One region of the Pandoraea sp. NPDC087047 genome, then DNA from elsewhere that is predicted to be linked to it. Evidence: predicted binding sites of a transcription regulator. Region 1 holds the regulator's gene; each other region holds the start of a gene.

What was found. Region 1 encodes HrcA, which represses chaperone genes, less so after heat shock. Its sites were predicted from a motif close to TTAGCACTCNNNNNNNNNGAGTGCTAA; they were not measured.
Region 2: groES (co-chaperone GroES) is a predicted target of HrcA. The motif match lies at 1,987-2,013, and genes of this name have one in related genera.
Region 3: groES (co-chaperone GroES) is a predicted target of HrcA. The motif match lies at 3,939-3,965, and genes of this name have one in related genera.
Region 4: rpoH (RNA polymerase sigma factor RpoH) is a predicted target of HrcA. The motif match lies at 3,234-3,260, and genes of this name have one in related genera.

The regions. Positions count from the first base shown of each region.
Region 1 covers NZ_JBIUZU010000005.1:198,155-203,264, forward strand. The annotation lists gene recN (DNA repair protein RecN) at 1-925, opposite strand, end outside; gene ACIPHM_RS11155 (NAD kinase) at 949-1,893, opposite strand; gene hrcA (heat-inducible transcriptional repressor HrcA) at 1,975-3,003, shown strand; gene ACIPHM_RS11165 (DUF6600 domain-containing protein) at 3,253-5,110, shown strand, end outside.
Region 2 covers NZ_JBIUZU010000007.1:35,950-41,059, forward strand. The annotation lists gene ACIPHM_RS14525 (hypothetical protein) at 1-491, opposite strand, end outside; gene ACIPHM_RS14530 (MFS transporter) at 589-852, opposite strand; gene ACIPHM_RS14535 (NADP-dependent oxidoreductase) at 849-1,793, opposite strand; gene groES (co-chaperone GroES) at 2,091-2,381, shown strand; gene groL (chaperonin GroEL) at 2,430-4,076, shown strand; gene ACIPHM_RS14550 (LysR substrate-binding domain-containing protein) at 4,240-5,110, opposite strand, start outside.
Region 3 covers NZ_JBIUZU010000001.1:292,178-297,287, reverse strand. The annotation lists gene ACIPHM_RS01200 (family 2A encapsulin nanocompartment cargo protein cysteine desulfurase) at 1-1,805, shown strand, start outside; gene groL (chaperonin GroEL) at 1,937-3,577, opposite strand; gene groES (co-chaperone GroES) at 3,615-3,902, opposite strand; gene epsC (serine O-acetyltransferase EpsC) at 4,172-5,110, shown strand, end outside.
Region 4 covers NZ_JBIUZU010000003.1:148,246-153,355, forward strand. The annotation lists gene ACIPHM_RS06235 (hypothetical protein) at 1-1,820, opposite strand, end outside; gene rpoH (RNA polymerase sigma factor RpoH) at 2,260-3,198, opposite strand; gene ACIPHM_RS06245 (nuclear transport factor 2 family protein) at 3,421-3,810, shown strand; gene ybiB (DNA-binding protein YbiB) at 4,027-4,983, opposite strand.

The sequences.
Region 1 (5,110 bases):
CGAGCCGCTGCTCGACCACGGCCAGACGCTCTGGATCGAGATCGACGCGTTGCGCGTAGTGCGTGAGCGAGTGGACGGCTTCGCGGAGCTGAATTTCGGCCGGTTCCAGCGCGGCGAGCGTATCGGCCAGCCCGGCATCGATCTCCGCCAGTTCGCGGATCTGATGCACGACATGGCCGAGCGAGGGGGCGATGGCGCCATCGGCTTCGGCGAGTGTATCGAGCGCGCCTTGCACACCGTTGATGAGACTCGCGGCGTGCGAGAGCCGGCGATGCTCGGCGCTGACCTCGTCCCATTCCCCGTCCTGCGGGTTGAGCTTGTCGAGCTCGGATGTCTGCCATTCGAGGCGTTCGCGCTCCAGTTGCAGTTCGCGGTCCCGCCCGTGGGCTTCCTCGCAGCGCTTCACGAGACGCCGCCATTCCTTATGGGCGTTCGCCGCATCGGCGGCAAGCCCGGTGGCGCCCGCGTGCGAGTCGAGCAGGCGGCGCTGCGCGTCGGGACGCAGCAGTTGCTGGTGCGCGTGCTGTCCGTGAATGTCGACGAGCATCTCGCCGAGTTCGCGCATTTGCGTGAGCGTGGCGGGCGTGCCGTTGATGAAGGCGCGCGAGCGTCCGCCGGCGTCGAGCACGCGGCGCAGCAGCACGCCGCCATGCTCTTCGAGCGTGAGCGCCTGGGCCTGCAGCCAGGCTTCGAGGTCGGGACGCGCTTCGGCGTCCGCGGCGAACTCAGCGGTGATGTCGGCGCGCGACTGCCCGTTGCGCACCATGCTGGTGTCGCCGCGCTCGCCCATGGCGAGCGCCAGCGCGTCGATCAGAATCGATTTGCCTGCGCCGGTTTCCCCCGAGAAGACGGTGAAGCCCGCGGAGAATTCCAGATCGAGACGATCGACGATCACGAAATCGCGAATCGAGAGACTGCGTAGCATGGGATGTCGGGTGAGGCGTGAAGTCAGTTCTGCGGCGTATCTTCGTCGGAGATATGCTCGTTCCAATGCAACTTGCGGCGCAGCGTCGCGTAGTAGTTGTAGCCGACCGGGTGCAAAAACGTCACCTGATGCTCGGAACGGCCCACCAGAATCTTGTCGCCCGGGCGCAGTTCGGCAAACGACTGCATGTCGAAGTTGGCGCCGACTTCGCGCCCGCGGGTGATGGTGATGACGATATCGCTCGAATCCGGCAGGACGATCGGGCGGTTCGACAGCGCGTGCGGGGCAATCGGCACGAGTACCACGCCGCCCAGACGCGGATGCAGGATCGGGCCGGTCGCCGAGAGGGCGTAGGCCGTCGAGCCGGTGGGCGTGGCGACGATCAGGCCGTCCGAGCGCTGCTTGTACATGAAGCGGCCGTCGACATCGACGCGCAGCTCGACCATTCCCGAGATGCCCGAGCGATTCACGACCACGTCGTTGAACGCGAGCGTTTCGAACAGCGTCTCGCTGTCGCGCTCGATGCGCGCGGAAAGCAGCGTGCGCTGTTCGGCCTCGAAGTGTCCTTCGAGCATGGCCGGCACGACCTGACGCATCTCGTCGAGCGGAATGTCGGTAATGAAACCGACACGTCCGTGGTTCACGCCGATGAGCGGCACCTTCGAGGAGGCCAGCTGGCGGCCGACACCGAGCATCGTGCCGTCGCCGCCGACCACGACGGCGACGTCGGCCTGCGTGGCGATTTCCTGGATATCGAGAGGGGTGTACGGATCGGCGCCTGCGCCAATGTTGTGCGCAGTATCGCGCTCGAAGACGACGTGATGCCCGCGCTGGGCAATACATGCCGCGAGCGTGAGCAGGGGTTCGGCAACGCCGTCGGCATGGTACTTCCCGACGAGCGCCACGGTCTTGAAGGGGCTCCCAGTTTTCATGCCGCCATTACACCATAAGTCGATGACAGCAACCATCGGCACGCAAGGCCTGCAACGGTTTGCGCGTTGGGGTTTGCCGCGCGCCGCGTGCCTACATTTCGCGTTACAATTTTTGCCATGCTAGATCAACGTGCGCAAACTCTCCTCAAAACCCTGATCGAACGGTACATCGCCGATGGCCAGCCGGTCGGTTCGCGCACGCTTTCGCGTTACTCGGGCCTCGATCTGTCGCCGGCGACGATCCGTAATGTGATGGCCGATCTCGAAGCTCACGGTTTCGTGGCCAGCCCGCATACATCCGCCGGTCGCGTGCCCACGCCGCGCGCTTACCGCCTGTTCGTCGACACCATGCTGGCGGTGCGCCCGCTGGAGGAGGCCGTGCACCATCTGGCCTCGCAGGTGCAGACGAGCCTGCAACCGGCCGGCCCGCAGCAACTGATCGCCTCGGCAGCGCAGGTGCTCTCGCATCTGTCGCAGTTCGCGGGCGTGGTGCTCACGCCGCGCCGCAGCCAGACGTTCCGCCAGATCGAATTCCTGCGTCTGTCCGACAAGCGCGTGCTGCTCATCATCGTTACGCCCGACGGCGACGTGCAGAACCGCATCATCCTGACGGAAAAGGATCATTCCCCGTCGCAACTGGTCGAGGCGGCGAATTATCTGAACGCCAACTTCGGCGGCCACAGCTTCGACGACGTGCGCACTTACTTGCGCGGCGAACTCGACGCGCTGCGCTCGGACATGAGCGCGCTCATGCAGGCGGCGGTGCAGGCGGGCAGCGACGCCATGGCCGACACCACGCGTGAGAGCGTGTTGATCTCGGGCGAGCGCAACCTGTTGGGCGTGGAAGACCTGTCGTCGAACATGGAGCGGCTGCGCAAGCTGTTCGATGTGTTCGAGTCCAAGACCGGCCTGCTGCAACTGCTCGACGTCTCCAGCCGCGCCCAGGGCGTGCAGATCTTCATCGGCGGCGAATCGAGCCTCGTGCCCATCGAGGAGATGACGGTCGTCACCGCGCCGTACGAGGTGGACGGCGAAGTCGTGGGCACGCTCGGTGTGATCGGACCGACGCGCATGGCCTACGAGCGCGTGATCCCGATCGTCGACATCACGGCCAAGCTGCTCTCCAACGCGCTCAGCCATCACTGATCGATGTGCCCGGAGAAGCCGGGACACCGCCTTCGCACCCTCGTTGGCGCATTCGGTTACAAACCCGTAGCATTCCTTTACACGCTGTCACACTCGGCAGGCTTACGCTCGAGGTGTCACTTGCGGCGAGGTGGTCGTAGTTCTGAATCAGAACGCTCGCCGGAGGATTCGGACAGAACAACAAGGTGGCGCCAGGCAGCAATAGCGAAGCCACGCACGGCGTGCTCATCGAAAGGGCCCGGAGTGTTTATGAAATCCCTGAATTCCTGGCGGACGATGGTCCGCTCTCTTGGCGCCGGGCTGGCGCTCGGCGTCGTCGGTGCGGTGGCCATGCCCGCGCTGGCGCAAGCGCAGAGTGCCGATCCACCGGGGCGGGTGGCGCGTCTGAGTGAGTTCGACGGCACCGTCACCTACGCGCCCGCGGGCACCAGCGACTGGCGCTACGCGGACCGCAACCGGCCGCTCACCACGGGCGACGCCGTCTGGGTCGACCGCAACAGCCGTGCCGAAATGCACGTTGGCGGTACGGCGGTGCGCATGGGCGCGTCGACGAGTCTCACGCTCTCCGCAGTGACTGATCAGAATGTGCAACTGAACGTAACGCAGGGCACGGTGGGCGTGCGCCTGCGCAGCCTCGATCCGAACCAGCCCTACGAGATCGACACGCCGAATCTGGCGTTCGTGCCTCAACAGGCCGGTGAATATCGCCTCGATGTTGATCCGAACGGGGTGACGACGGTGAGTGTCTGGCGCGGCGCGGGCACGGCTTACGGGCAGGGCGCGTCGGTGCCGCTGCAACAGGGGCAGCGCGTGGCGTTCGTCGGCCAGAACCTGACGCAGCAACAGACCGGCCCGCTCGTGGCCGACGTTTTCGATCAATGGATGCGTGAGCGCGACGCCCGTGAAGACGCTTCCGTCTCGGCGCGGTACGTGCCGCGTGACATGACCGGTTTCGAAAGTCTGGACGACTACGGCTCGTGGCAGGACACGCCGACCTATGGCGCGGTGTGGGTGCCGTCGAACATGCCGTCGGGCTGGGCGCCTTATCGCACGGGCCATTGGGTTTGGGTCGATCCGTGGGGCTGGACCTGGGTCGATGACGCGCCGTGGGGCTTCGCGCCTTATCACTACGGCCGCTGGGCTTATGTGGACACGCGCTGGTGCTGGGTGCCGGGGCCTGTCGCGGTGCGTCCGGTATATGCCCCGGCGCTGGTCGGCTGGGTCGGTGGCGGCGGTGGCGGCAATCAATGGGGCGTGGCGTTCGCGGCAGGCGGCGTGGGGCTGGCCTGGTTCGCGCTCGGACCGCACGATCCGTATCGTCCGGCCTATCACGCCAGTTCGTCGTACATCACCAACATCAATCGCTCGACGGTGGTTCGCACGACCAATATCACCAACAACGTCACGAACAACATCAACGTCAATAACGTCTACGTGAATCGGAACGTACGTGGCGCTGTGTCGACGATGCCTGCGCAAGCCTTCGTGCAGGGCCGTGCCGTTGGCGCACCGGTCGCTCTGGCCGCCCCGCGCGGCGGCGCTCAGACGTGGCGTGTGGGCAATACGCCGGGTGTCGCGCCGGTGCAGCAGAGCGTGCTGGGCGGTAGCCGTCCGGCGGCGGGTGCGCCTCCGGCGGGCGTGTTCAACCGGCAGGTGCTGGCCACGCGGGCGCCGATCGCTCGCCTGGCGCCCTCGCGCGAACTGACGAGTCACTTGCACGCCGTGCCTAACGCCGGGGGCGCGCCGCTGGTGTTCGGTCAGAACGCGCAGCAAGTCCGTAACGCTGGAGCCGGGGCGCCGAATGCGCAGACGCGTGTCGCCCCGCGCGTGACCGTTGTCGGCACGCACGGGCCGGTCGGCGCGCCGATCGGTGTGAATGGCGCGACGCCTGCAAGACCGGCATTGGGTGCCACCGGTGCAACGCCTGCGCACGGTGGTCTGCCCGCAACGGGGGCCGTCCCGCCGATGCATGGCGCACCGGGGGTGCCGGGTGTTGCGGGTGTGCCGGGACATGCCGGAGTGCCGGGGCAACCCGGCGTGCCGCATCCGCCTGGGGGGAACGGCGCGGGACAACCGTTCGTGCGCGGCGAAGCCTCGCAGGCGATGC
Region 2 (5,110 bases), on a different contig from region 1:
GCGCGCACGACCCAGGTGTCGGCGTCCTGCCAGTCGACGGGCGCCCCGTTGATGCTGTGCAGACGGCCGTCGGGGTCGTAGGCGTAGCGGCCGCGATCGGTGCTGGCGAGCAGGTGGCCCTGCGCGTCGAACTCCATCACGAAGCGATTGCCGTTATCGAGCGGGCCAACCTTGCCGGTGCTGCGGTCATAGCTGGCGATGAAGCGCGTTTCCTCGATTTTGCGAACGCCGGCGGGGATGCCGCCGAAGTTGCGCATCAGGTCGTCTTCTTCGCGCAGGGAGGTCTGCACGCACCACGGCAGCGGTGCGCCCGCCTGCGGCGCCTCGGCGGAAGGCGCGGGCGTGGTGGAGTTCGCGGGGGCCGTCGTCGAGGCGATCGGCGCTTGCGGGTCTGCCGGGGCAACCCCCGGACGGGAGCTGGCGCAACCGGCCAGCACCGCAGCTAGCGCAGCGAGTGCCAGGGCACCGCGCACAGGTCGGAATGAAAGCATGGAATGGACAGTTCGGGCAGGTGAAGCAGACATCATCGCAGCGGATTGCCGGGGGAGTTTTTCCTCGATTGTACCGGCTCTGTGTGACGTGGCTGTCTCAGGGGGGCGGGGATAGCGACTGGCGGCGCGTCACGAGCCATTGCCGGTTGTCTGCGGAGAATGCCAGATCGCTCTGCGCGGAGGGCAGGGCGATGTTGACGATGGTGTTATCCAGCACGTCCATGAGTTGGGCAAGGCTCAGCGCGACGAGTGCCAGCCATCGCCATTTTCCGTGGGAGATACGCGTGGGGCTTTCGTGATGGCGGCTAACGTTCGAGGTGCGCGGCGGGTCGAATTTTTCGGGGCGACGCGTGCGGCTCATTTCGATTCCCCGGCTTGATCCCGCGCAGGACAAGTGCTCATGGTGAGGACCCGCTTTCCCGTGGCAGTACCGGCCTCACCGACGCGATGGGCTTGTGCGACTTCAGCGAACGGGACAGTCCGGACGGCAGGGAGCCTGAATTTTCCCGACGTCGCCAACTCGCCAATCCGGGCGAGCACGTACAGCGCGCGGCCGTCGTCACCTCGGCTAAAACGCACACCGTGGCGCATCGCGCCATCGAAATCCGCCACGGTGATCACGCGTTCCGGCCGCGTTTCCTTTGTCAGGGCGATGAGCTCGGGCAGGATGCCATTCCCGGCGACATCGAGCACGAAGTCCACACCTTCAGGCGCCAGCGCCCGGACGCTATCGGGCATGCCCTCGCCGTACGCGATCGGCTCGGCGCCGAGCGAGCGCAAGTCACCCCGCCTGGCGGCGCTTGCGATGCCGATGACGCGAGCCCCTCGCGTGAGCGCGAGTTGAACGGCGGCGGCGCCGATGTTGCCGGTGGCGCCATTGATCAGCAGACAGGCATCGCGAGTGACGCCCAGTTGATCCAGGGCATGCGCCGCGGTTTCGATTGCCGCAGGCAGCGAGGCGGCGACCTCGAAACTGAGCGTGGGTGGGATCGGTCGGTAATACGTCAACACGGCCAACTCGGCCTGGGCGGCGCCGTCGGTGCAAAACCCGACGACACGCTCGCCTGGGGCAACGTCGGTCACGCCGTCACCGAGCTCGTCGACGATCCCGGCGGCCTCGTACTCCAGCGTCTGGGGAAGCCCCTGATCCATCAGACCCTGACGCTTTTTCCAGTCGCTTGTGTTCACGCCGGCCGCACGGACGACGATCCGAACCTGTCCTGGTCCGGGGTGCGGGGCGGCAAGACTCACGACCTTCAGAACTTCCGGCCCCCCAAAGGCATGGAAGTGAATGGCTTTCATGAGTTGATTTGACCCAAATAAATACTAAGTATTTACTTATACTTAGTATATTTATTTGGTGCCAATGCTATCTTGCGGGGCGCTGGACGTGGTCGAGAGAGTTCGGAAGTGCATCTGGGGGCGGTCGGACTCGGCAAAGACTTCACTACGGGAAAACCCCGCGTCTTGAAATCGTAAAACCTCGTCCCTATAATTAGCACTCGTTGGCGCAGAGTGCTAACGCCATGAATTCACCAGATATGCAAATGATTGCATATTTAGTTTTGACGATCTCACTGAGAGAAAGAGGAGCTTGTAATGAACCTTCGTCCCTTGCATGACCGCGTTATTGTCAAGCGCCTGGATAACGAAACGAAGACCGCTTCGGGCATCGTGATTCCGGACGCTGCTGCCGAAAAGCCGGACCAGGGCGAGATCCTGGCCGTCGGCCCGGGCAAGCGCGATGATCAAGGTAAGTTGATCGCACTCGACGTGAAGGTGGGTGACCGCGTTCTGTTCGGCAAGTACGCCGGCCAGGCCGTGAAGGTCGATGGCCAGGAACTGCTGGTCATGCGCGAAGAAGACATCATGGCCGTCGTGGCCGCCTAAGTCTGTCTCCCCCGGACATCTACGTAAAGTATTCAAGGAGTTAATGCAATGGCAGCTAAAGAAGTCGTTTTCGGCGATGCCGCTCGTTCCAAGATGGTTGAGGGTGTCAACATCCTCGCGAACGCAGTCAAGGTGACCCTGGGCCCGAAGGGCCGTAACGTTGTGCTCGAGCGCAGCTTCGGCGGCCCGACCGTGACCAAGGACGGTGTGTCGGTCGCCAAGGAAATCGAACTCAAGGACAAGCTCCAGAACATGGGCGCGCAAATGGTCAAGGAAGTGGCTTCCAAGACCAGCGACAACGCCGGCGACGGCACCACCACCGCAACGGTGCTGGCGCAGTCGATCGTTCGCGAAGGCATGAAGTTCGTCGCCTCGGGCATGAACCCGATGGACCTCAAGCGTGGTATCGACAAGGCCGTTACTGCCGCCATCGAAGAACTGCGCAAGATCAGCAAGCCGTGCACGACGAACAAGGAAATCGCTCAAGTCGGCTCGATCTCGGCCAACAGCGACACCTCGATCGGTGACTACATCGCCAAGGCGATGGACAAGGTCGGCAAGGAAGGCGTGATCACCGTCGAAGACGGCAAGTCGCTGCAAGACGAACTGGACGTCGTCGAAGGTATGCAGTTCGACCGCGGCTACCTCTCGCCGTACTTCATCAACACCCCGGAAAAGCAAGTCGCGATCCTGGAGAACCCGTTCGTTCTGCTGTTCGACAAGAAGGTTTCGAACATCCGTGACCTGCTGCCGGTGCTCGAGCAAGTCGCCAAGGCTGGCCGTCCGCTGCTGATCATCGCTGAAGACGTCGAGGGCGAAGCCCTGGCAACGCTGGTGGTCAACAACATTCGTGGCATTCTGAAGACCTGCGCCGTCAAGGCTCCGGGCTTCGGCGACCGCCGCAAGGCCATGCTGGAAGACATCGCCATCCTGACGGGCGGCCAGGTCATCGCCGAAGAAATCGGCCTGACGCTGGAAAAGGCTACGCTCAACGAACTGGGCCAAGCCAAGCGCATCGAAATCGGCAAGGAAAACACCATCATCATCGATGGCGCCGGTGAAGCCGCGAACATCGAAGCGCGCGTCAAGCAGATCCGTGCCCAGATCGAAGAAGCCACCAGCGACTACGACCGTGAAAAGCTGCAAGAGCGCGTGGCCAAGCTGGCCGGCGGTGTTGCCGTGATCAAGGTCGGTGCTGCGACCGAAGTCGAAATGAAGGAAAAGAAGGCACGCGTGGAAGACGCGCTGCACGCTACCCGCGCTGCCGTGGAAGAAGGCATCGTCCCGGGCGGCGGTGTTGCCCTGCTGCGTGCTCGCGTGGCCGTTGCCGGCATCGAAGGCGCCAACGCTGACCAGAACGCCGGTATCAAGATCGTTCTGCGCGCCATGGAAGAGCCGCTGCGTCAAATCGTCACCAACGGTGGCGAAGAAGCCAGCGTCGTTGTGGCTAACGTGATTGCCGGCAAGGGCAACTACGGCTACAACGCATCGACCGGCGAGTACGGCGATCTGGTGGAAATGGGCGTTGTGGACCCGACCAAGGTCACCCGCACCGCACTGCAAAACGCCGCTTCGGTTTCGGGCCTGCTGCTCACGACCGACTGCGCCGTTGCCGAACTGCCGAAGGAAGATGCTCCGATGGCTGGCGGTATGGGCGACATGGGTGGTATGGGCGGCATGGGCATGGGCATGTAAGTCTCGCAAGAGACTGCATGTACGGGGCGCCGTAAGGCTCCCCGAATGCCGGGTCGCCGGGCTTCACCGGAGAATTACGATTCGATGGTGGAAGCCCAGCCCCAGAACGGCAACGCATTCTTCGGAATTCGTTGCCGTTTTTTTGCGTCGACCGGATCTGCGCTCAGTCATCCCTGGCGGTGTCGGGCAACGCGCTTGAATCTGCCGCTGCGTCGTCGCGCCTGAGCTTGAACGGCGAACCGGCAAGCGCCGGCATTGCCGCGATCTCCTCCTGCATCCACTCCCAAAACACGTGAATCGCGCGCTCGCGCGGGTGGTTTTCGCGCCAGTTCACGTGGTATTCCAGGCTCGGCGGAACGCACACGTCTCCAATCCGCACCAGTTCGCCGGCGGCGAGCGCATCGCGCACCAGCAGGCTGCGCGTGGTGGCGACCCCCTGTCCGGTAATCGCCGCCCGCAGGTGCAACCCCGAATCGTCGAAGATCGGTCCGCGTGTGGGCTCGTGCGGCGTCAGTCCGGCGGCGACCTGCCAATCGCGCCAGGAGCGGTAGGCAAAGCGCAGCATCGGCAGTTTGTGGATATCGGCGACGGTGAAGTCCGGCACACGAGCGATGAGGTCGGGATGGCAGACGGCGATCACGAAGTCGTCGTGCAGCTTGCGCGTGACGAATCCCGGTTCCTCCACGCGCTGATGCCAGATGCCGACGTCCACCGAATAGGGATCGGGCGCTGAGATATCCGCGTGAATTCGCACGACCAGATCGATGCCCGGATGCCGCTCGCTGAAACGCGACAGCCGCGGAATCAGCCATTGCGAGGCCAGATCGGTCATCACACTGATTTCCAGACGGACGATGGCGGGTGCCGCGTCCGGGGTGGCACCCGCCCTGGCTTCGGTCATGGCCTCGTCAAGCTCGGATATGCCAATGCGAACGCGCTCCGCCAGACGCGCGCCAACGCTCGTCGGAATCATCCGCGCCCCTACGCGGCGGAATAGCGCCGTTCCCAATTGCTGCTCCAGCGAGCGCATGTGA
Region 3 (5,110 bases), on a different contig from region 1:
TACCTGCCGCCGCACCGATCCTCGCATCGATCAGCAATCCGGTGCCCGGCGGATCTCCGCTTGCCGGCCCTGGCGGGGCCGGGACGGGTGTTCCGGGGCTGAGCCTGCTGCAAGGCAAGGTGCCGGGCGCCAATCTTGCCCCGTCGGCCCCCACGCACGTGCTGTCGTTAGGCAACCGGACACCCGCGCTTGCCCCCCACGCCGCAGCGCAGAACGGTCTGCCGGACAACGTCGTGAGTATTTCACCGGCGCTGGAGCCACGTGTGGGCGGCACCGCGCTGGGCGTCCCCCAGGCCAGTGGTCTGACGGTGCCGTCGCCTGCGCCCGGAGCGTTGTCATCGCCTTACTATTTCACCGATGGCAACTTGCGCGCGCAGGAACCTGTCACCCAACCGCTTGGCATACCGCTGCCGGGCGGCCGGGCAGAGAACTTCGGCCTGCCGGGTGACGAGGTACTGAGAGATCTGCTGTCCGCGTCCGGACGTGTCCCGGTACAGGACGCTGCGAAACACGACGAAGGATCGCGCTACTTTCTGAGCGAGCGGTCGGCCTCTGCGCCGAATTCGCTGGGTCAAAGCATGCGTGCGCCGTTCGACGTCAACGCGATCCGACGTGATTTCCCGATCCTTCAGGCGCGTGTGAACGGCAAACCGCTGGTCTGGTTCGACAATGCGGCCACCACACACAAGCCGCAGTCGGTCATTGATCGCCTCGCGTACTTCTACGCGCACGAAAACTCGAACATCCACCGCGCCGCCCATGCACTGGCCGGGCGCGCCACCGATGCCTACGAACACGCCCGAAGCACCGTACAGCGGTTCATCGGTGCGTCGTCGCCGGACGAGATCATTTTTGTGCGTGGCACGACGGAGGCCATCAATCTGATCGCCAAGACCTGGGGCGTTCAGCACGTGGGCGAGGGCGACGAGATCATCGTCTCGAATCTCGAACACCACGCCAACATCGTGCCCTGGCAGCAACTTGCTGCCCTCAAGGGGGCGACGTTACGCGTGATTCCGGTGGACGACTCGGGGCAGGTGCTGCTCGACGAGTATCGCAAGCTGCTCAACGATCGCACGAAGATCGTGGCCGTGACACAGGTCTCCAATGCGCTGGGCACCGTGGTGCCGGTCAAGGAGATCGTGGACATAGCGCATCGGGCCGGAGCGAAGGCGCTTGTCGATGGCGCACAGTCCATCTCGCACATGCGCGTGGACGTGCAAGCCCTCGACGCCGACTTCTTCGTGTTTTCCGGGCACAAGATCTACGGGCCGACCGGCATTGGCGTCGTCTATGGCAAGCGTGCCATTCTCGAGGACATGCCGCCCTGGCAAGGCGGCGGCAACATGATTGCGGACGTGACGTTCGAGCGAACCGTCTTCCAGCCGCCGCCCAACCGGTTTGAAGCGGGCACGGGCAACATTGCGGATGCCGTCGGTCTGGGCGCGGCGCTCGACTATGTTTCCCGGGTAGGCATCGAGAACATCGCCCGGTACGAGCACGACCTGCTGGCGTATGCAACACACTTGCTCGCGCCGGTACCGGGCGTGCGGCTCGTCGGCACAGCGCAGGACAAGGCGAGCGTGCTGTCGTTCGTGCTCAAAGGCTACGAGACGGAAGCGGTGGGGCGTGCCCTGAACGAAGAGGGCATCGCGGTGCGCTCGGGTCACCACTGCGCGCAACCGATCCTGCGTCGCTTCGGGCTGGAAGCGACAGTCCGCCCGTCGCTGGCGTTCTACAACACCTGCGAAGAGGTCGACAAACTCGTGGATGTGGTCAGACGCCTGTCCGCTCGTCGCTATTGAGGCTACCTGCCGGTACATTTGAGGCATGGCCTCATTGCGTCGGCTGATATCAAAACCGGAGGGCCCCGTGTCAGTCTGAATGGGGCCCTCCGGCTTATTTGTGCGCCAGTGCGTTCGCTCTGGCGTTCGTCTTAGAAGTCGAACCCGGCGCCGCCCGGACCACCCGCGGCACCTGCCGGGGCCGGGTTGGCCGCCTTGGGCGCTTCGACAACCGTGGCATCTGTGGTGAGCAGCAGACCCGCCACCGACGCGGCATTCTGCAAGGCCGTACGGGTGACTTTGGTCGGATCGAGCACGCCAAGCTCCACCAGATCGCCATATTCGCCAATGGCCGCGTTGTAACCGAAATTGCCCGTGCCTTGTGCGACCTTGGCCACGACAACGCTCGGTTCATCGCCCGCATTCGCCACGATCTGACGCAGCGGTTCTTCAAGTGCGCGCAGCACGATCTTGATCCCGGCGTCCTGGTCGGCGTTGGCCCCGCGCACCTCCCGCACGCTCTCGCGCACGCGAATCAACGCCACACCCCCGCCGGGCACAATGCCTTCCTCGACGGCCGCGCGCGTTGCGTGCAGCGCGTCGTCGACCCGGTCCTTTTTCTCCTTGACTTCAATCTCGGTCGCGCCGCCCACCTTGATGACAGCCACGCCGCCGGCGAGCTTCGCCACGCGCTCCTGCAGTTTCTCGCGGTCGTAATCGGAGGTCGCCCCTTCGATCTGCACGCGAATCTGCTTAACGCGCGCCTGAATGTTGGCGGACTCGCCCGCGCCATCGATCACGGTCGTGTTTTCCTTGCCCACTTCGATACGCTTGGCCTGGCCCAGCTCGGCCAACGTCGCCTTTTCGAGCGACAGCCCCGTTTCTTCTGCAATGACCTGACCACCCGTGAGGATGGCAATGTCCTCGAGCAACGCGCGTCGGCGATCGCCAAAGCCCGGGGCCTTCACGGCAACGGTCTTGAGAATGCCGCGGATGTTGTTGACGACCAGCGTGGCGAGCGCCTCGCCTTCCACGTCTTCCGCAATGATGAGCAGCGGACGGCCGGCCTTGGCCACTTGCTCGAGCAGCGGCAGCAGTTCGCGAATATTGCTGATCTTCTTGTCGTGCAGCAGCACATAGGGCGACTCAAGCACCGCAATCTGCTTCTCCGCATCGTTGACGAAGTAGGGCGAGAGGTAGCCGCGATCGAACTGAAGGCCTTCGACCACATCGAGTTCATCGGCGAGCGACTTGCCATCTTCCACCGTGATCACGCCTTCCTTGCCAACGCGATCGATCGCCTCGGCGATGCGCTGGCCGATCGACTCTTCGCCGTTAGCCGAGATGGTGGCGACCTGTGCGATTTCCTTGCTGGTGGTGGTCGGTTTGCTGATGCCGCGCAGCGCCTCGACGGCGACCACGACGGCACGGTCGATGCCGCGCTTGATGTCCAGCGGGTTGAGCCCCGCCGCTACGTACTTCTGACCTTCACGGACGATGGCCTGCGCCAGAACGGTAGCCGTGGTCGTGCCGTCACCGGCCAGATCGCTCGTCTTCGATGCGACTTCCTTGACCAGTTGGGCGCCGATGTTCTGCAACTTGTCCGCGAGTTCGATTTCCTTCGCGACCGATACCCCATCCTTGGTCACGACGGGCGCACCGAAGCTGCGTTCGAGCACGACATTGCGACCTTTCGGACCGAGCGTCACTTTCACCGCATCGGCGAGAATGTTCACGCCCTCTACGAGTTTCGTACGTGCGGCGTCGCGCAACACGATGTCTTTGGCTGCCATGGTTTCCTAGCCTCGATAGTTTTGAGAAGCGATTGCGTTAGCCGATCACCGCGACGATGTCTTCTTCGCGCAGGACCAGGAGTTCGTTACCGTCGACTTTCACCGCCTGACCGCCGTACTTTGCGAACAGCACCCGGTCGCCGATCTTGACGTCGAGTTCGATATGACGGCCATCCTTGTCTCGCCGGCCCGGGCCGACAGCAACGATTTCCCCCTGATCGGGCTTTTCTGCGGCGCTATCCGGCAGCACGATTCCGGAAGCCGTCTTGGTTTCCTGATCGAGGCGTTTGACGATGACGCGGTCCTGTAGTGGACGAAGGCTCATGACATTTCCCTTGTGAGTCTGATTTCTCTCTTGACGTTGGCACTCTCGTTTGTCGAGTGCCAGACCGGTTGGCAGTATAGAAATGGCACGGCAGTGCGATCCAATAACCGATTCTCGGATCGATATGCACGAAACGACTGCGCTTCTCATATCGCAAGCGATGCTATGAAAAGCCGATTTGCTTCGTTGACGCAAGTGAGGGCACCGGCTACTTTGCGACCTTCTGACGCCGGGCCTGACCATGTCCGGCCCAACAGGAGTTTTCATTCGTGGCAGTGTTCGAGATCGAGAATGTGGTGTCGTCGTTGCAGTCCTCGCGGGTGCGCTGGCGTGAAGCACAGCGACGCTTGCTCGAAGCGGGAAGCCGGGACCTGCCATCGCGCGAGCGTCTGGCGGAGATCGTGAATCTTCTGAAGGGCGTGCTATATCCGATGCGTCTGGGGCCGCACGAGCTGCTGCACGCTGGCGAGAACTATTACGTCGGTCACGCGCTGGCAACCGCGCTCGCGCAGTTGGCCGAGCAGGCGACGCTGGAATGGCGTTACAAGGATCGGCATGACGAAGCGGCGGATACGTCAGTCGTCGAAGCGCGTGTACATGTTGCCATTCAGCAGTTTGCTTACCGTCTGCCGGAGATCCGCGACCTGCTCGATTGCGACGTCATCGCGGCTTATCAGGGAGATCCCGCTGCCGGCAGCGTGGACGAAGTTCTGCTCTGCTATCCAGGCATTCTGGCGATGATTCATCACCGGCTCGCGCATGAGCTGTACCGGCTCGATCTGCCCTTGCTGGCCCGGATCATTGCCGAGCAGGCGCATTCGGAGACGGGCATCGACATTCACCCCGGCGCACAGATCGGCGCGGGATTCTTCATCGATCACGGCACCGGCGTGGTCATCGGCGAGACCGCCATCCTGGGGCAGCGTGTACGCGTCTATCAGGCCGTCACGCTCGGCGCAAAGCGCTTTCCGGCAGACGACGACGGGCACCCGCGCAAGGGGCTTGCGCGCCACCCTATCGTGGAAGACAACGTTGTCATCTATGCCGGGGCAACCATTCTCGGACGTGTGACCATCGGTCAAGGCTCGGTGATCGGCGGCAATGTCTGGCTCACGCAGGACTTGCCGCCGTTCAGCAATATCACCCAGGCCCGTTCGCGCAGCGAGTCGGGCAACGCGCCGGGCAGGCGCGTCGACATCGAACGCAAT
Region 4 (5,110 bases), on a different contig from region 1:
GTAAAGACATTGTCCGCAGCTACGCCAGCCTTGGATTGCCCCTGTCGGGAACGAGGGTACGGAGTGTACTCGGAATTCGCACGGTAATTGAAATAAGTGTCGAATTGCTTTCGCACCATCTGATGGCCATCGTTGGTTGAATCTTTCCTGTCGGTGTCGGCAATTACAGGGTATTTTTTCTCTTTGGGTGGAGTGACTTCATTCTCGTCAATGACAATGAGGTTGGCGCCCTCGCCGTCGGCCACGCCGTGTTTCAGATAGGGCGAGCCGGTTTGTTGCGTGTGCGTATCGATGTTAGCGGAGCCACTAAAGAGCGTGCTGTGAGAATAGCCATATTGCTTTGAGATTTCTTGGCCATTTGCGGCCTGCCAACCCTCACCTTCTTTCTCATTTCTGCCGGAAGACTGCGATTGACGGGAGTTCAAATCCAAATGCAGATATGCTGAGTGGTCGTTGCCTGGTGCATTCGATCCATTCGGCTCCTTGCCGTGCGAGCTGTTTCCATCCGAGTTGACTGAGTTGAGGTAGTCCGATTTGTTGTTGTTGGTGTAGACGTTTCCGATTTTTATGCCGTACTGCGTTTCCAGATTGTTTATCTCGCCGGGGAGTTTGTCGGACTTTTCTTCAAGATAGATTTCTGCCTTTTTGACTTGCTCCGACTCATAGCTGAACTCTTCATGAGAGTGATCGGATTTTTTAATGTTATTTTGATCGTTGATCATGGAGGCAGTGTTGATCGCGTGTCCTGCAGCGAATAGCGCAAAACCCACCACGCCAGCCGAAGCTGAAACAATGGGCAACACGGACCCGCCCACGCCGAAAACCGCACCGATTTCAGCGAAGCTGCTAAAGACCGCCACGCTGCCGCTCGCAACGTTTATCGCACCGTTGGCAAATGCTTCACGATCCTTCGCATCATACATATCGATGGTTCCGCCTACGATGTTGTATGCCCCGTAGACAATGTTGCCAGCCTTGAGGAAGATCTTCGCATTCGGATTGTTGTTATACCAATTCGATGCTTCTTCCTTTAAGGCTGAAGCATCATTGGCGAATTTCTTTATTGATTCCGGAGTGTTGTCGGATATGGCTTTCCCGATTTTCGCCTTTACTTTGTCTAGCGTACCGACTTCAATTTTTCCACTTGCGTTGTCCAGAACATCCGTTTTTGTAAGAAGATTCTTGGCCTCATCTATGCTGGAGTAGGTGGAGTATATTTTGTAAGGCGTGTAAACAATTCCAACCGCGGCTTTTGTAAATTGATCAACTTCTTTTTTGGTGCCTGCATCATTCGAGATGTTAATCATTACCTCGTGATTGTCCAGCCCCATTGATTTGACGAAATTTTTGGTGGCGTCGAACAGCTTCGAGGAATCCGATGACTCCGATTTTGCCGCTGCAGCAAGGTTGTTATATGCAAGTTTTTGATCTTCTGTCTTGGGGCTGGTTTTTCTTTTTTCGTCTGATGTGGACAGTGAATAGTCTGGAATTTGAACATCGCCATTCGTGTCGATGTTTATGTTGATGGTGCTTGTTTGCGGCGGCGTGTAGCGAAACTGTTCCGCGCTATTGGAAGGTGCAGATTTTTTTGCATCCATTTCGGCCAGAATGGATGCGGTGCTTTGCGTCGAATTCGAACTCGGGGGATTGTTCGGCGTGGATTGAGTCCCGCCTGTGTTGTTCGAATTGATTTCCGGACTTCTTGCGGCGGTTCCGGTCGAGGTGCTGTTGTTTTCTTTGCCGTCGGCCTGTTCGGCGGCCGGCTCACCATCATTATTTTGAGGGTAATGGGATTGGTTTGCGTGGGGGGTGATGTTCATTGGCGTGAGTGAATGATGAATTGAAAAGCGCCCCCTTTTCATCGCTCAGGGCACATGGTTATTGCCCTGGATGTTCGCCGTACCTGTAAAGACCGTCAGCGTCTGGCGGTTAGCGTCGCTCGAGGTTCGCTGGTTTGTGACGAATTCGGGGGGGGGACCGTCAAAGGTGCTTTGGATTTTCATCTGCGGCGCATCCCATTTCAATTTGACTGGTCAGAAAATTGGCCAGTATCCGGTCAAAATCCGGGGCGGAAAGCCATGCTAGTCCTGGCTTGCGATGGACTCGGCCGCCCAATACGAATCCAATTGCGAACTTTCGAAGTTAAAAAAAAACCCCGTGAGTTTCACGGGGCTTGGCTGCCGGTCATCTCCGACAGGTGGCGACAGGAAATGTCGTGTGGCAATGTGTCACGCCATCTTGGACATCCCAATCAACGCATTATGCGTAGGCTTGCAGCGCGCCTTTCATCTTCTTCATGGCGGCGACTTCAATTTGGCGAATCCGCTCGGCGGAGACTCCGAATTCGTCGGCCAGTTCGTGCAGTGTGGCGCCGCCGCTACCGTCGTCGGCAACCGACAGCCAGCGTGCTTCGATAATGCGGCGGCTGCGTGCGTCGAGACGGCCGAGTGCCGTTTGCAGGCCGTCGCTTTGCAGATGGTCACGCTCGCGTGCGGCGATCACGGCGGTCGGCTCCTGATGGGAGTCGGCCAGATAGGCGATGGGGGCGAAGCTCGCGCTGTCGCTGTCGTCGCTGTGACCTTCGAGGGCGATATCGCCGCCCGACATACGCGTTTCCATCTCGATGACGTCTTCACGCTTGACGTTCAGATCGCGTGCGACCTGATCGATCTCTTCCGGCGTGAATGCCTGGAGGCCTTGCTTCTGGCTGCGCAGATTGAAGAAGAGCTTGCGCTGGGCCTTGGTCGTGGCGACCTTGACCGTGCGCCAGTTGCGCAGCACGTATTCGTGAATTTCGGCCTTGATCCAGTGCATGGCGTACGACACGAGCCGAACGCCCTGGGTCGGGTCGAAGCGCTTGACGGCTTTCATCAGGCCGATGTTGCCTTCCTGAATCAAGTCGGCGTGCGGCAGGCCGTAGCCGAGGTAATTGCGCGCGATCGATACCACCAGACGCAGGTGCGAGAGCACGAGCTGACGGGCGGCTTCAAGGTCGTCGCTTTCACGCAGGCGCTTGGCGAGCGACTGCTCTTCCTCGGCGGAAAGCAGGGGAATGCGATGGACAGCCTGAATGTAGCTGTCGATATTGCCCAGACTGCCCGGCAGCATCAAAGCCGACGGGGCAATAGCGAGGGCACGCGAGTTCGGCGCCGTGCCGGTGGCCGGCGTCGTCGGATGCTTGGTGGCGGCAGTACTCAACTGGCGGACTCCTAGTTAGCCTCTGGGAAAACATTTTAGCACTCTCTTTCGATGAGTGCTAAAGACGTTAGAACCCTTGCTGGGCGGGAAGTTTCCGCCCTCTCGGGGTTTTCCAGCACCCTCCGTGAAACGGGAGAAGTCACTGGCGCAAACGTGACTCGGATGGTGTAAATTGCAACCCAAGCCGCGAAGGTATTGTGATGGCGAAGACGGGAGGTCGGCATGGCTGGCAAGCACATTGACGCGGTACGAGAACTCGAATCGGCGCGCTTCGAAGCGATGGTGGAAGGCGACGTCGATGAGCTGGAAAAGCTCCTCGCCGACGACTTGTTCTACGTCCACTCGAACGGGAAACGCGAAACCAAACGCGAATTTCTCGAGGCGATCAGTTCTGGCCGCCGTCGTTATCTCGACATCGATGTCGATCCCAAGGCGCAGGAACTGCGCGAGTTCGGCGACACCGTGGTCGTTACCGGCAAGCTGAAAGTGGAGCTGGAAACGGCAACCGGCTCGCTTGCCTCGCAAATGACCTACACCGCGGTTCACAAACTCCTGTCCGAAGCCTGGCGCGTGATCTCGTGGCAGGCGACCCGCATGGCGTCGGCCGACTAAGTCGTTTGCCACCCCCGCTGATCCTCACCACGCCCGGTCCTCATCGGGCGTCTTCCCAAAACAGACGATTTGATGGGTTTCGGAATGGAATGTTCCGAAAAAACCATGTTTATTGCTTGAATTCGTGCTTTTCGACGAAATTCGGACGAGTTCGCCAGTGGTGCGGGCATATTGCGTCCTAATGATCGTCGACACCGGCCGGGGCAATCCGTCCGATCAGCCCCTCCCCCCCAGCGCCTGACGTATCACCTCGACCTGCCGGGCGATGGGGGCGGGCACTGCAACGTCTCCCGCGAGCACGGCTTCGATCCATCGGGCGGTAGCCGGGGCGTCGGCGGCGGGGAGCGTCGGGGGGACGCCCGTGGTGCCTTCTTCCGCCGCTTGCCACAACGTGTAGCGGCCATCCGAAAAGCCATCGATGGCGGTCTGACGGCGGGCGTCCGCGACCGGTTCGCCTTCCGTGCCACGCGCCAGTAACACGCCCGGTGCCGCGCTATTGGCGTCGTCGGCAAACATCTCACTCAATGTCTCCCGATATTCCGGATGCGTGTAGTTCACAAGCCGCAGCGCCGGGCCGGCAAACGGCTGCAAGAGCTTCACGACGGTATGGCCCGAGTTGCGCACCCCCAATGCCGCGCGCATCTCGAGCAGTCGCTCCAACGCGGGCGAAAGCGCCGCGATGGGCAAGTAGGCGACACGACGGCTGTTCAATGCCGTTTCCGCCTCAGCCGCCGAGCGGCAGGCGTTGTGCCCGAGCGCCGCGAAGATGGCGTGCGTGCCGACGCGGTTCGCCCCGCTGTGATGCTGGCCGTGCACCAGCACCGGAATGCCCTCGCGGGCAAGCAGCAGCGCCAGCAGCGGCGTGAGGTTCGGTTGCTTGCGCGCGCCGTTGTAGCTCGGCAGCAGGACGGGCGGCGGGGCGCCGGCGGGGGCGACGAGCGGGGGAAAGGTGGCATGCGCGGCGTCGAGCATCGCGCGCAGTTCAACGGGCGTCTCGCCCTTGATGCGGTAGGCGATCAGCACGCCGCCCAACTCCGCCGGGGTGACACGGTCGGCAAGGATGGCGTCGAAAAGCGTACGGGTTTCGTCGGCGCTCAGCGCGCGTGCGCCTTTCGCTCCCCGGGCGATGATTTTGAGCAGCGGCGCGCAGGCAAATGGGGCGGCAGAGGTCATGACGCTTCGAATTCGGGTTCGGGAGGTTCGTGGGCAAGTCTCCATCCATCATACGCAATCAGGTGTCATCGGGGCCAGCGCTTGCAGTACCATCTCGGGTTCGGACGCGACGCCCGACGGCGCTACC